One region of the Paenibacillus puldeungensis genome, then DNA from elsewhere that is predicted to be linked to it. Evidence: a T-box and tRNA genes for the amino acid it is inferred to sense, from the RefSeq annotation. Region 1 holds a T-box; the other regions hold tRNA genes.
What was found. The T-box of region 1 lies ahead of argS (arginine--tRNA ligase). A T-box ahead of a tRNA ligase gene usually reads a tRNA of that ligase, here a tRNA-Arg.
Positions count from the first base shown of each region.

Region 2: it has a tRNA-Arg gene. The T-box ahead of argS (arginine--tRNA ligase) is inferred to sense a tRNA for this amino acid. The anticodon was not compared.
Region 3: it has a tRNA-Arg gene. The T-box ahead of argS (arginine--tRNA ligase) is inferred to sense a tRNA for this amino acid. The anticodon was not compared.
Region 4: it has a tRNA-Arg gene. The T-box ahead of argS (arginine--tRNA ligase) is inferred to sense a tRNA for this amino acid. The anticodon was not compared.

Region 1 covers NZ_JBHTLM010000037.1:15,496-18,635, reverse strand. The annotation lists gene pyk (pyruvate kinase) at 1-340, shown strand, start outside; gene ACFQ3W_RS25690 (acyl-CoA thioesterase) at 497-913, shown strand; gene ACFQ3W_RS25685 (FxsA family protein) at 987-1,379, shown strand; T-box leader at 1,425-1,659, shown strand; gene argS (arginine--tRNA ligase) at 1,714-3,140, shown strand, end outside.
Region 2 covers NZ_JBHTLM010000002.1:45,962-49,101, reverse strand. The annotation lists gene ACFQ3W_RS03050 (LacI family DNA-binding transcriptional regulator) at 1-1,012, opposite strand, end outside; tRNA gene ACFQ3W_RS03045 (tRNA-Arg) at 1,176-1,250, shown strand; gene clpP (ATP-dependent Clp endopeptidase proteolytic subunit ClpP) at 1,457-2,053, shown strand; gene ade (adenine deaminase) at 2,207-3,140, shown strand, end outside.
Region 3 covers NZ_JBHTLM010000019.1:73,902-77,041, reverse strand. The annotation lists gene asnB (asparagine synthase (glutamine-hydrolyzing)) at 1-139, opposite strand, end outside; gene ACFQ3W_RS20790 (hypothetical protein) at 282-602, shown strand; gene ACFQ3W_RS20785 (hypothetical protein) at 698-988, shown strand; tRNA gene ACFQ3W_RS20780 (tRNA-Arg) at 1,095-1,168, shown strand; gene ACFQ3W_RS20775 (glucoamylase family protein) at 1,992-3,140, shown strand, end outside.
Region 4 covers NZ_JBHTLM010000019.1:50,291-53,430, reverse strand. The annotation lists gene ACFQ3W_RS20690 (L-lactate dehydrogenase) at 1-630, shown strand, start outside; tRNA gene ACFQ3W_RS20685 (tRNA-Arg) at 1,221-1,294, opposite strand; gene ACFQ3W_RS20680 (hypothetical protein) at 1,581-2,417, shown strand; gene tig (trigger factor) at 2,657-3,140, shown strand, end outside.

The sequences.
Region 1 (3,140 bases):
GGTTGCAAACTCTGCGCTTGAGCTGAATGCCAAAGCCATCATTACTTCTACGGAAACTGGATATACGGCTCGCATGGTATCGAAATATCGTCCGAAAGCGCCGATTATTGCAGTTACGACCGAAGAGCAAACGCTTCGTCGTCTCGCATTGAACTGGGGTGTAACTCCGGTTAAAGGAAACATTGCGGCCACAACGGACGAAATGTTCGACAAGGCGATGAAAGGCGGACTGGATTCCGGATTGGTTAAAGAAGGCGACCTCGTTGTTATTACAGCTGGAGTTCCGCTTGGACGTTCCGGTTCCACCAATTTGGTGAAAATCGGCCAAGTCCGTAAATAACTATAAAACGTTAAAGAACAGCGTATCATTGAATCGTTCATTCGATTCTCAAAAAAAGGCAATGGGAAACCTGGCGACGGGATCCATTGCTTTTTTTGCAAAAAAGACCTGAATCGAGCAATTAACGAAGGCTTTTATGGAAGGAGCGGGAGCGATATGTACATAAGCGAATTAGTGATCGAGCCCAAGTATTATGAATTCGATATGATGGGGATCATTTATCACGCCAACTATCTTGGTTGGTTCGAAGCAGGACGATCAAAGCTGTGCGAGGATCTGGGCTTCAAATATATCGATATGGAAAAGGCGGGATACATATCTCCCGTCTATGAAATGAAAGTGGAATATAAAAAAGGCATTCGGTATGGGGACGAAGTGCTGCTAAGAACATGGATTATCGAGAACGGTGGCGTCAAAACGGTTTATGGGTATAATGTACTAAACGGAGAAGGGACGTTATGCGTTGAAGGATCGTCATCGCACTATGTCGTGCGGCGTGAGGACTTCAAGCCGGTTCAGTTTAAGAAGGTGTTTCCGGAGTGGCATGCTGCCTTTGAGGAAGCGAGCAAGTGATGTTTTTTGATTAACCTACATTGAAGCGGTAAAATACAACTTAGAAATGATGCTGCAATAAAGGAGTCATAATATGCGTAAATGGATAGCCGTTTCAATCGTGATCATCCCGATTGTTGAATTCTGGGGGTTTATGTTCGTCGGCGAACGCTTAGGAGCCGGAAAGACCGTATTTTTGACGCTCGCTACTTCGATTATTGGTGGGCTGATGATGCAGTTTGAAGGGCGCAAGGTGTTGGAGGATGGCAGAAAGCAAATGAGCGAAGGGCAGATCCCGGGGCGGGTGGTGCTAGATGGAATTTGTATATTTGCCGGCGGGATTCTGCTGCTTATTCCCGGTTTCATAACGGATATTATTGGTTTTACAATGGTATTTCCGTTGACTAGGCCGATTTATCGTTTGCCAATGATGAAGTGGGTTAGCAAAAAGATCAAAGATGGTTCGATTACGTATTTCCGGCGTTGACATTTTCTTCTGATTCAATTATAAATAGTTCTAAGCTAATGATGTGAAACATTGATGAACGGGACAGTACTTCATGAACCGCCGTTACAGCGAGCCGGAAGGGTGGGAGCCGGTACAAGGGACATGAAGGAAGCGGACCCGGGAAATGGTTTGCCGAACGTGGAATACAGGAAGCAAGTAGGCAAATCCGGTGGCTGGCCGTTATTCGGATAGAGTGGCTTGAGCGTATGCTTGGCACTTAGAGTGGTACCGCGGGAACCTAAGGCTTCTCGTCTCTGATTTGAGACGAGAAGCCTTTTTTGTTTATTTTTGATAACGAAGGAGTGTGTAATTTATGGAGCAAATCAAAGCAGAGCTTGCCGGCCAAGTAGCTACTTTGCTTGAAGGAGTTGCGGCAGAGGGCATCGCTACGATGATGGAATATCCGCCAAATGAGGAGATGGGAGATATTTCTCTGCCCTGCTTTAAGCTTAGCAGACAGCTCCGCAAATCCCCTCAGGCGATATCGTCTGAGCTTAAGGATTCTCTTATGGCTAAAAGTGCTGAACTAAATGGACTCATAGGGCGCATTGAGGCGGAATCAGGCTATTTGAATTTTTATGTGGATAAAGGAGGATTGGCTAATTGGACGATCCGTTCGATATTGCAAGCGGGAGAGCGCTATGGTGCGCAAACAATTGGAACCGGCCAGACAGTAGTCATTGATTACTCCTCGCCGAATATAGCCAAGCCGTTTCACATTGGACATCTTCGCTCTACGGTTATCGGGAATGCGCTGTATCGGATTTACTCCTTTCTGGGTTACCAGGTCATCGGGATTAACCATTTGGGCGACTGGGGAACCCAGTTCGGCAAATTGATCGTGGCGTTCCAGCATTGGGGTGAAGTGGCGAAGCTTGAGGAGGCCCCCATTGATGAGCTGTTAAGACTGTACATTAAGTTCCATGCAGAAGCGGACGGATATCCTGAGCTTGAAGAAGAGGCGAGAGCTTGGTTTGTGAGGATGGAGCAGGGAGACGAGGAAGCGCTCAGATTATGGCGGTGGTTTGTTGAGATCAGTATGGACGAATTTCAGAAAATATACGACTTGCTAGGCGTTCATTTTGACCACGTGACTGGAGAGAGCTTCTATAACGACCGGACTACTCCTGTCATCCAGGAGCTGAAGGATAAGGGGCTACTAGAGGTGGATGAGGGAGCCAGGCTGGTTCGCCTGGATGCCTATGGAATGGCCCCGGCCCTGATGCTGAAGAAGGATGGCAGCACACTCTACCATACCCGCGATGTGGCGGCCGCCCTCTACCGTAAAGAGGCATACCGGTTTGACAAAGCGATCTACGTAACGGATTACTCGCAAAGCCTACATTTTCAGCAGTGGTTTAAGGTGGTTGAACTCATGGGCTATGATTGGTCCAAGGATCTCGTTCATGTTCCCTTCGGTCGTGTAAGTTTGGAGGGCGCGAGTTTGTCGACCCGAAAAGGAAATGTAGTCAAGCTCGATGATCTCTTACAGCAGGCTATTTTTAAGGCAAGAGAAATCATCGAATCGAAGAACCCTGGCCTGGACCAAAAGGATGAGGTTGCCAGACAGGTGGGAATAGGGGCAGTCATATTTAACGATTTGACTGGGAATCGGATTAAAGACATTTCGTTTTCCTGGAAAGATGCCCTTAGCTTTGAGGGGGAGACGGGACCGTATGTTCAGTACACCCATGTGAGAGCATGCAGTCTTCTGCGTAAAGTAGATGAGCAGCGGGAAGG
Region 2 (3,140 bases), on a different contig from region 1:
AAGCGTACCTGTCGATCTTCACTTGGCTTGAACCGCGAACAATAAGTTCTCCGTTCAATTCCTGGATCTTTCCTGATTCTTTCTTCTGGATCAGCCGCACGAGATGTTCAATCGCTAAGTAGCCCTGCCTGGCAATTTGGTTTCGTACCGTCGTCAAAGGGGGCGAGTAATACTGGGCGATGTCGATATCGTCAAAGCCGACGACGCTGACATCCTGCGGCACCGAATATCCCAGAGCCTTCAACGCCTTCATGCATCCGATCGCGCTGATATCATTGCCGGCCAGGAACGCATCCGGAATTTTGCCGGGGTTTTGATGAAGAAAAGACTTTACCGCATTATAGGCGCCTTCTTCTTCAAAATAGCCCTGCAGCACATAATCCTCATCGATCGGCAATTGGTGCTCACGCAAGGCGGCCAGGCAGCCTTCCTTTCTTCGCACGCTGTCCAGCATCGTATCGACGCCGGAAATATAGGAGATCCTTTTGTGCCCCAGACTGATCAAATATTTCGTGGCCTCGTATCCGGCCGCATAAGAGTTGAAGACTACGCTCCCCATCGTCTCGTTTTCCAAAGTCCGGTCCAGAAAAACGGCCTTAATCTTATCCTTGGCCATGGAGGCAATGTCCTGATCATCAATTCTCAGCTCTTCGTAAATAATTGCACCGTCGACCCGCCGTCCTAAAATGTTGCTCATAATGACATGCTTATCCTTGGTAATAAACACATTGAGGCCATAGCCCAGACGGTCGCACTCACGTGCCATCGATTCAACCAGAACGTAGAAATAAGGACCTGCTACGCTGGTCGTAAAGAACCCCAGCATATTTGTTTTTCCCGATTTCAACTGCTTTCCGTTCAGGTTGGGCACATAATTCAACCGCTTCGCTACATCAAGCACATGCGCTTTGGTCTCAGGGTTGAGCACATCCACGTCATTGAGTGCATTGGAAACCGTAGAAATGGATACGCCAGCCTCCCTGGCAACATCTTTGATTGTAACTTTTCCCATACCACTTTTCGTCCTTTTATAAAAACGTTTTTATGATTTAAAATTAACATATCGCGTATTGGAATACAACAATTATTTAGCAGTATTTTCCGGGTATTTTTTTAACGGAATGACTTGCTTTTTTAGTTGGTACCACATATAATATATTTTGTTACGCTAATTTGCGCCCGTGGTCCAATGGATATGACGTAGGCCTCCGGAGCCTGAGATCGAGGTTCGATTCCTCGCGGGCGCGCCATTCTTATTTACAACTTAGAAACACATTGTCTTAACACAAATATAATGACCTCGATCTTCAGATCCAGGTTTTTTTATTACCTAGAGTTTGACTTTCTTTGACTTTCTAGCACAAATTGTTTATGATGGGGTTATCCTTCATCGTTTCCGTCAATTCTTAGATTGATTGAACCGATTTCTACAATATCATTCGAGGAGGTTTTATCGATGAGTTATATTCCTATGGTCGTTGAACAAAGCAACCGCGGGGAGCGGGCATACGACATTTATTCCAGACTGCTTAAGGATCGGATCATTTTTCTGGGCTCTCAAGTGAACGATGTCGTGGCCAACTCCATCATTGCCCAAATGCTGTTCCTGGATGCGGAAGATCCTACAAAGGATATCTCCCTCTACATTAACAGCCCAGGCGGATCGATTACCGCCGGCATGGCCATTTACGATACGATGCAATTTATTAAATCGGACGTCTCCACTATCTGCGTAGGGCTCGCCGCTTCCATGGGCGCGTTCCTGTTGAACGCCGGCGCTCCCGGCAAACGGTATGCGCTGCCGAACAGCGAAATCATGATTCATCAGCCGCTCGGTGGAGCGGAAGGACAAGCCACGGACATTGAGATCCGGGCGCGGCGCATTCTCAAAATGCGTGACACACTGAACAAGATTCTCGCTGAACGCACTGGCCAGCCGCTGGAACGGATCGAAAAAGACACCGACCGCGACTACTTCATGAGCGCCGCCGAGGCGAAGGAATACGGTCTCGTGGACAAAGTCATCGAAAAGGTGAATTCGACAAACGAATAAGCAATAAAAAACTAGGCTGCCCCGAGCATAAAAGCTGTTCGACGGGTGGCCTTCTTGCTATTATTTCTACATAGCCTCCAGGCAGGGGGAAACTAGGGCGGTTCGTCCGCTTGGTTTTGTCCATTTATATATGAAAGAGGAGTGATTCGGAGAATGAGTGTTAGGAAAAAACTAGTTGAGGTCAGTCGGACCTTGGCCGAGGTAGCCACCGGCAAGAGCAAGGCAGACCTGGTGGTCAAAAACGGGACCTTGGTGAACGTCTATACCGGCGAGCTACTGCCGAATACGGATGTCGCTATGGCGCAGGGACGGATCGCCTACATCGGCAAGGCTGACCATACGATTGGCGAGGGAACCGTCGTTGTCGACGCGAAAGGCCGTTATATTGCACCCGGTCTGCTGGACGGGCATATGCATGTAGAGAGCACAATGCTGTCGGTGACCGAGTTTGCCAAGGCCGCCCTGGCCAAAGGCACCACCGGCGTATTTATGGACCCGCATGAAATTGCGAACGTATTCGGAAATGATGGGGTCCGTTGGATGCATGAGGAGGGACAAGGCCTGCCGCTGAAGGTGTATACGACCTATCCTTCGTGCGTGCCTGCGACCGACCATCTCGAGGATGCCGGAGCGACTTTGAACGTTAGCGATATCGCAGAAAGCATGAAATGGGAAGGCGTCGAAGGCCTCGGTGAAGTAATGAACTTCCCAGGCGTTGTGTACGGCGATCCGAAAATGTGCGGTGAGATCGAAGCGACGATCCGTGCGGGAAAGGCGGTTACCGGCCATTTCCCGAGCGATGATGAGCACATGCTCCAGGCGTATATCGCTTCCGGCGTAAGCTCCTGCCATGAGACAGTTACCCGGGAACAAGGGCTGGCTAAAATACGCCTCGGCATGTATTTGATGATTCGCGAAGGCTCGGCTTGGCATGATGTTAAAGAGGTCATTAAGGTCGTTACCGAAGACCATGCCGAAACCGGCAACATCCTGCTCGTGACGGACGATGTATACCCGCAAACGCTTATCGAGAAAGGTCACTTGAATCACGTCGTACGCCGGGCTATTGAGGAAGGCGTCAAGCCTG
Region 3 (3,140 bases), on a different contig from region 1:
CGAAGGCACACGGGCCAGAGATCCAGGTTCCCTCTGCATCGGGTCCACGTTTCTCCAGACAGGATGTCATAGAGAGCACAAGCTCCGATTCTTTGGTCAAATCCCGGTTCCACTCGATAAAGCCGGTTATTCCGCACATTTTGCTTTCTCCTCTCTGCATTGCTTTACGCCCCCGTTTGCCGACCGGGTGAAAAGTATTAACAAATTATGCCGAACCAAGGCATAAAATGTCTGTCCATTAAGGAAAACTATGGATGGTAGACCACAAGTAGGAGGGGGATATGGTGGATCGAAAGCTGTATTACGTATCTGTCCAAGGCCGTTCCATGCTTGCAAATCGAGAAGCTACGGCCTACGAATGGACGATTTGCGCGACGGCTGAAGAGGCGGATACGCTGGGCCGCATGCTGGAGCAAATCCAGCAGCATGAGGAAGATAGCTTTCTCGCCTTTACTTATCCTTGGCCGGATACGCCGGAGCAGGGAGTCAGTCAAGGCTATCAGCGTCATCTGGACAATTTGTACCGAGAGATTTACCGGTTAGGTACGGAGGAGACTAAAGAACAGCTTGCAAGGTCTGGCTATGGAGACAGGATGGATTGATCTATAGCTTATGAAGGGGGGAGTTTCCAATCAGTTATTATATCAAAGACGCACAATTTAGGCGGACGGAGGAACACCAGGGAAGGCCTTGCGCTGTGGTTCAGGTGAAGCCGGGAGCGGTAAACGATCCCGAACTATTTGTGTATCTGGCTCGTACAGAGAGCGAGGAAGGATTCGAAATCATTAAAATGATCAGCAGCGATGCCGACCTGGAGATCGACTGGTACGACAACAGCATGCACCAAGCATACGCCGTAGTCCCGGAGGAGCTGTTTGGTGACCGAGGCTGGCCGGAACCAACCGTGCAGCGCAAGCAATTTTTGCAAAATCTCCTTTCGCATGAAGGGATCGCAGCTAAGCTGGAGGAGCAGCTTCCGAGGGCATAGCCAATCGTAGGGAGCAAGGATAATTTCATTTTTTTCACAAAAACATCTTTGAAAAAATGAGGGGGATGCGCTATAATAATTAACGCATCCTTTTTTAATATCTTATGTCCCAGTAGCTCAGCTGGATAGAGCAACGGCCTTCTAAGCCGTCGGTCGAGCGTTCGAATCGTTCCTGGGACGTCCTTTGAAAACTCCCTTAATGGGAGTTTTTTTCAATATTATTGAATTTACAAACTAAATGTATTTTCTACAGTTAAATCCCGCCTATTTGGAACCTTTGAGCATTTAAATGCAGAAAGTGCAGCTAAAATCAGCAAAACGGACCTGCCAAGGCTAATAGCTGCATTTTAGATGTACGAAATGCAATTAAAATTCCAAAAACCTCAATTTGTGCGGAAATAGATGTATAAAATACATCTACTGCGGATGATCACCCCTGAAAGTACGCCTATAGATCGGTGAGATGTTGAAAAAGCTGCAGGGGGCAAGGAGTAGAACAGAAGAGGGAATGGGTATGGGTGGAAAGTTTAACAGCGGGTGAAACCCATACTCATCCCTCCCATCCCTCCAATGTAGAAGTCTAAGCTAACTCAAAGGACGCCGTCAGGCGTTTTTCTTATATTTGAATCTATAGAACTACTGAGAGCAAGAGCCCTCTTTAACCATTCCTGTCTCGTAGCTTCATTATCACAGAATAGTAACAAAGTTTTCCAAAAATAAATTGACAGTTTGAGATGGAAATTTTATACTAAAGGGGTAATATAATCGAAACGTTTCGATAAGCTTGGTTAGAAGGTGGATGCCCATGGGAGACCCCTCTCATGAGGTATAACAAAGGAGAAACCAACAATAAATATAAACAATTGTCGCCAAGTTAGCACACACTTGACGGCAGCAAAGCACAGGAAGAAAGTTAGCTTATTTCTTTCTTATTTTTTGATACAAAAATCGAAACGTTTCTGTTTTTGTAAGCGATTTCTCAATTGAGGAGAGGAGTACGAAAATGAAGGCTACCAGCCGAAAAGCTTCGAAGATGATCAAACTTCCTGTTATTGCAATCTTGATTTTCACCATGGTATTTACTTTCACATTTCAATCCGTGTCCAAGACGTATGCCGAGACGAACGCATCACCCGCAGTGCAACTGACGGATTTTTCGTCCATGACGGACGACCAGCTGCTGGATTATGAAAGCCGCAAGTCCTTCGATTTTTTCTGGAAGGAGGCGAACACCGATCCTTCGAGTCCCGGATACGGACTGATTCGAGACCGGGCATCGGGTACCGATCTTGATCCCTATAAACACAGCAGCGTAGCCTCTGTAGGCTTCGGCTTGAGTGCCATCGTCATCGGCGTGGACCGGGGCTGGATCACTCGCGAAGAGGGACTTGAGCGGACCCGAGGCACGTTGAACACGCTGTTGAATAACGCTTCCCAAGAGCACGGCTTCTTCTATCACTTCTTGGATATGGATACGGCTGGGCGAAGCGGAACATCGGAGCTGTCTATTGTCGACACCGGCATCGCCATAAACGGCGCTATGTCGGCTGGTGAATATTTTGGCGGCGAGATCAAGGATATGGCTGATCAGTTGTATCGCAAAGTGGAGTGGGATTGGTACCGGGATTCCAAACCAGGCGATAAATACAACCAGTTTTATATGGGCTACTCTCCGGAGAACGGATTCAGCGGACATTGGGATTTCTATGGCGAGCAGTTCATGCTCTATTTCCTGGGAACCGCATCTCCGACCCATCCGGTTAATTCCGATATGTTTTATGATTTTCAGAGACATTCTGCCTCCTACGGCGATTATCCGTCCTTCATCCATTCCTGGTTCGGCTCGATTTTTACGCACCAATTCTCCTTCGCATGGTTCGATATGCGCAATATGGTGGATAAGGAAGGTCTCAGCTGGTGGAACAATTCCGTTATTGCCACCAAAACCAGCAGACAGTACGCCATCGACCACAGTGGCAGCGGAGCGGGCAAATATAAGACATTCGGCGCCGATGCTTGGGGACTAACCGCATCCGACGGACCTTACGGTTATGAAGGAAGATACGGTTCAGCACCCTCGGGCTTCGGCAATGACCAGCACCGCATTGACGGAACTGTTGCTCCTGCTGGCGCCCTCGGCTCTATCGTATTT
Region 4 (3,140 bases), on a different contig from region 1:
GTCGGCGGTGGATTTAACGGTGTCTTTGTCGTTGCCGCGAATCCGGTAGACATCGTTACCTACCTCGTGCACGAAATTTCTGGATTTCCGCGCAGCCGCGTGATCGGTACCGGAACCTCGATTGACTCCGCACGGCTGAAGACGCTTCTTTCCGATGTATTTTCCATAGATCCTCGCAGTGTGAACGGCTATGCACTTGGAGAACACGGAGATTCGCAGTTTGTGGCCTGGTCGCACGTAACAATCGGCGGAAAACCGCTGCTGCACATCTTGGATCAGCACAAGGAGCGCTTTAAGGATGTCAGCTTGGATGAGATCGAGCGGAAGACGAAAGACGCTGGATGGGAGATTTTCACACGTAAGGGCAACACGCAATTTGGGATTGGCAATGCGCTAGCGTATATTGTTCGCTCCATTCTAAATGATGAACATAAAATCACTGCCGTATCCGCTGTGTTGGACGGAGAATACGGGCAAACCGGAGTTTGCACCGGGGTGCCGGCGATTATCGGCGAGGGCGGTATTGAGGAGATTTTGGAGCTGAACTTGACGGACGAGGAGCAGCACAAATTTGACCACTCCTGTCAGATTCTAAAATCAGCTATGGATGGATTGCATATCGGGAAGTAATGTATAGAAATGAAGGACCTTCGCTTGCTAGTGAGAGCGGGGGTTTTGTGTTTTTTGGCTTTCCTCCCTGTTTGCCAGCAATGTAGTGGAGATAAAGAATAGCCCGATTTTTTCAGCGCTCGTTAGTTGGATAGCGGTTCAATGTAGCTGTGGAAAGTGATCGTGTTCTCGGGATATTCGGATACTCACGAGACAAAAATGGGCTTCAGTCATAAATTAGCGTGGACCTCTGGAAAATAGGGGTAAAAAATGGCCCTATTTAGGCTAATAGCGAGGACTTCGCCTAAATAGGGGAACTTTTTGGTCTTATTGTTGGCTGAGTGCTGGAAAATAGCGTATTTTCCAGGCTTCGGAGAAAAATAAGGTCTTTTTATTCCCCTATTTCTTGAATTTTAGCCTTTCTGACCTAAATAAGGCCATGATTTACCCTTATTTATGGAGAAGCTTAAGTTGAGTACTCTCGCAGCAGCTCGAGACTGCGCTAGCCTGCCGGAAACAACCGGCCCGGCTCGCTCCGACGAACCCCCATTTGGGGTTCTCACCCCCTGGAACGCACAAAAAAAGGCTCTCCCAAAGGAGGGCCTTAAGTACGTCCCAGGAGGGATTCGAACCCCCGACCGACGGCTTAGAAGGCCGTTGCTCTATCCAGCTGAGCTACTGGGACATATCAAAATATGAAAAACACAAGCAAAAAATATATTACCACATACATATCGAATAGGCAAGATTAATTTGAAAGTGAGATATAAAGGGGACGCTGTTAAGACTTTTTGAGGACAAGTGCTTTTTACCTAAGTTTTTGCCTTCGAGAAGGTCTATGCTATAATCTCAGTTGAATTGAAGTACGGAAGAGAGGAGGTGCCCTTATCAACCGCTTTCGACCTGATGATAAAGACAACATCGTACTTTTTCCAAAAACACTAGATTATTACCAAATAGAGCTTACTCGTATGCTTGAGACCGAAAGATATGCTGAAGCCGTGGAGCTATTGAAGTTTTTACTGCAGTGTCAGGGTGAGGATCCCCGTCACTACGAGGAGTGGCAGTCGCTGCTGGACTGGCTTACCGACTCTTTTCCCATGCTGCAGAACGAGTATGCCGGCGAAGGGGAAGATTTCGATCCCGAAACGGAAGAGAAAATGGCAAGACAGCATCTTGAAGCTAAGCTAGCTGAAGATCAGAATTACGCTGAGAAGCTGCTTAAGGCAGTCATGGAAAAGCCGCTGTCGGAGCAGACCTTACTTGCCTTGGATCAACTAGCCTACCTGGACCGGCCGGAGGTTGACGATGCTCTGATTGAGTGGATCCATAAGAAACTCCTTCATCCACTGCTGCAATATCGGGTGCTTCAAACGCTGCGGCGTCGCGGTTCATCGGGACTACTCTCCTTTATTCGCGGCGGGGAAAAAGTGGAGATCGAAATTGAAGCTGTCCCTTTAAAACCAGAGGACTTTCCTTATGCGGTACAAGCTGTTTTAGAGCGCGTGGGGAACCAGACGGAGATACACGACCCAACGCTATTTTACTTTGCTCAGGAGATGTGGTCGCAGTTCGTTATGGCTATTTATGGCACAATGGACTATCGCTCCATGCTAACTGATGATGATTCGGTTATCGATATTTGGGCTGCGTCTCTTCATCAAACCGTAGCCGAGAGCTTAACCGGAGGAGGAAAGCCTGAGGAGGAAATTCGTTTCATGTACGGCATTACCGATGACTTGCGGCTGCGCTATGAGCAGGCCTGTCGTTCTATGCGACAGTTTGTAACTGCCGGAATTCGCGGGTGAATTTGTTAAAGGTTGAATAGTGCTCAAGTGGTATTTTTTTGCGTGTTTGGATCAGTTTGTCTTTGTCATAAAATCACCATATGGATGGACTCTTGTAAAAAGATGTATTGTTGTTTATAATATAATGGTTATTCTGATCGTGTTTATAGAGACAGCTATACTGGAACCATGATAGCTGCTTTATCGCGATTCGGTTTCAGTATTTTAAGTATATGCGAATTTTGGAGGGGAAGGCATAAATGAAAGCAACTTGGGAAAAAATAGAGAAGAACCTCGGCGTTCTCGAGGTAGAAGTGGAAGCAGAACGTGTATCTGCTGCACTTGATAAAGCGTTTCAAAAAGTAGTAAAGAAAGCAAATGTACCTGGATTCCGTAAAGGTAAAGTGCCTCGGTCAATTTTCGAGGCTCGTTATGGCGTAGAAAGCCTGTATCAAGATGCCATCGATATTTTGCTGCCAGAGGTTTACGGTGAAGCCGTTGACGAAACGGACATTTTCCCGGTAGATCGTCCTGAAGTTGATATTGAACAATTTGGTAAAGGACAACCTTTCAAATTCAAAGCTAAAATTACGGTTAAACCTGAAGTTAAGCTTGGCGAGTACAAAGGCGTAGAAGTACCTGCTGTAAGCGTAGAAGTAACTGAAGAAGAAATGAATGCCGAATTGGAACGTCTGCAACAACGTCATGCTGAGCTTGTTGTCATCGACGACGAAGCAGCTAAGA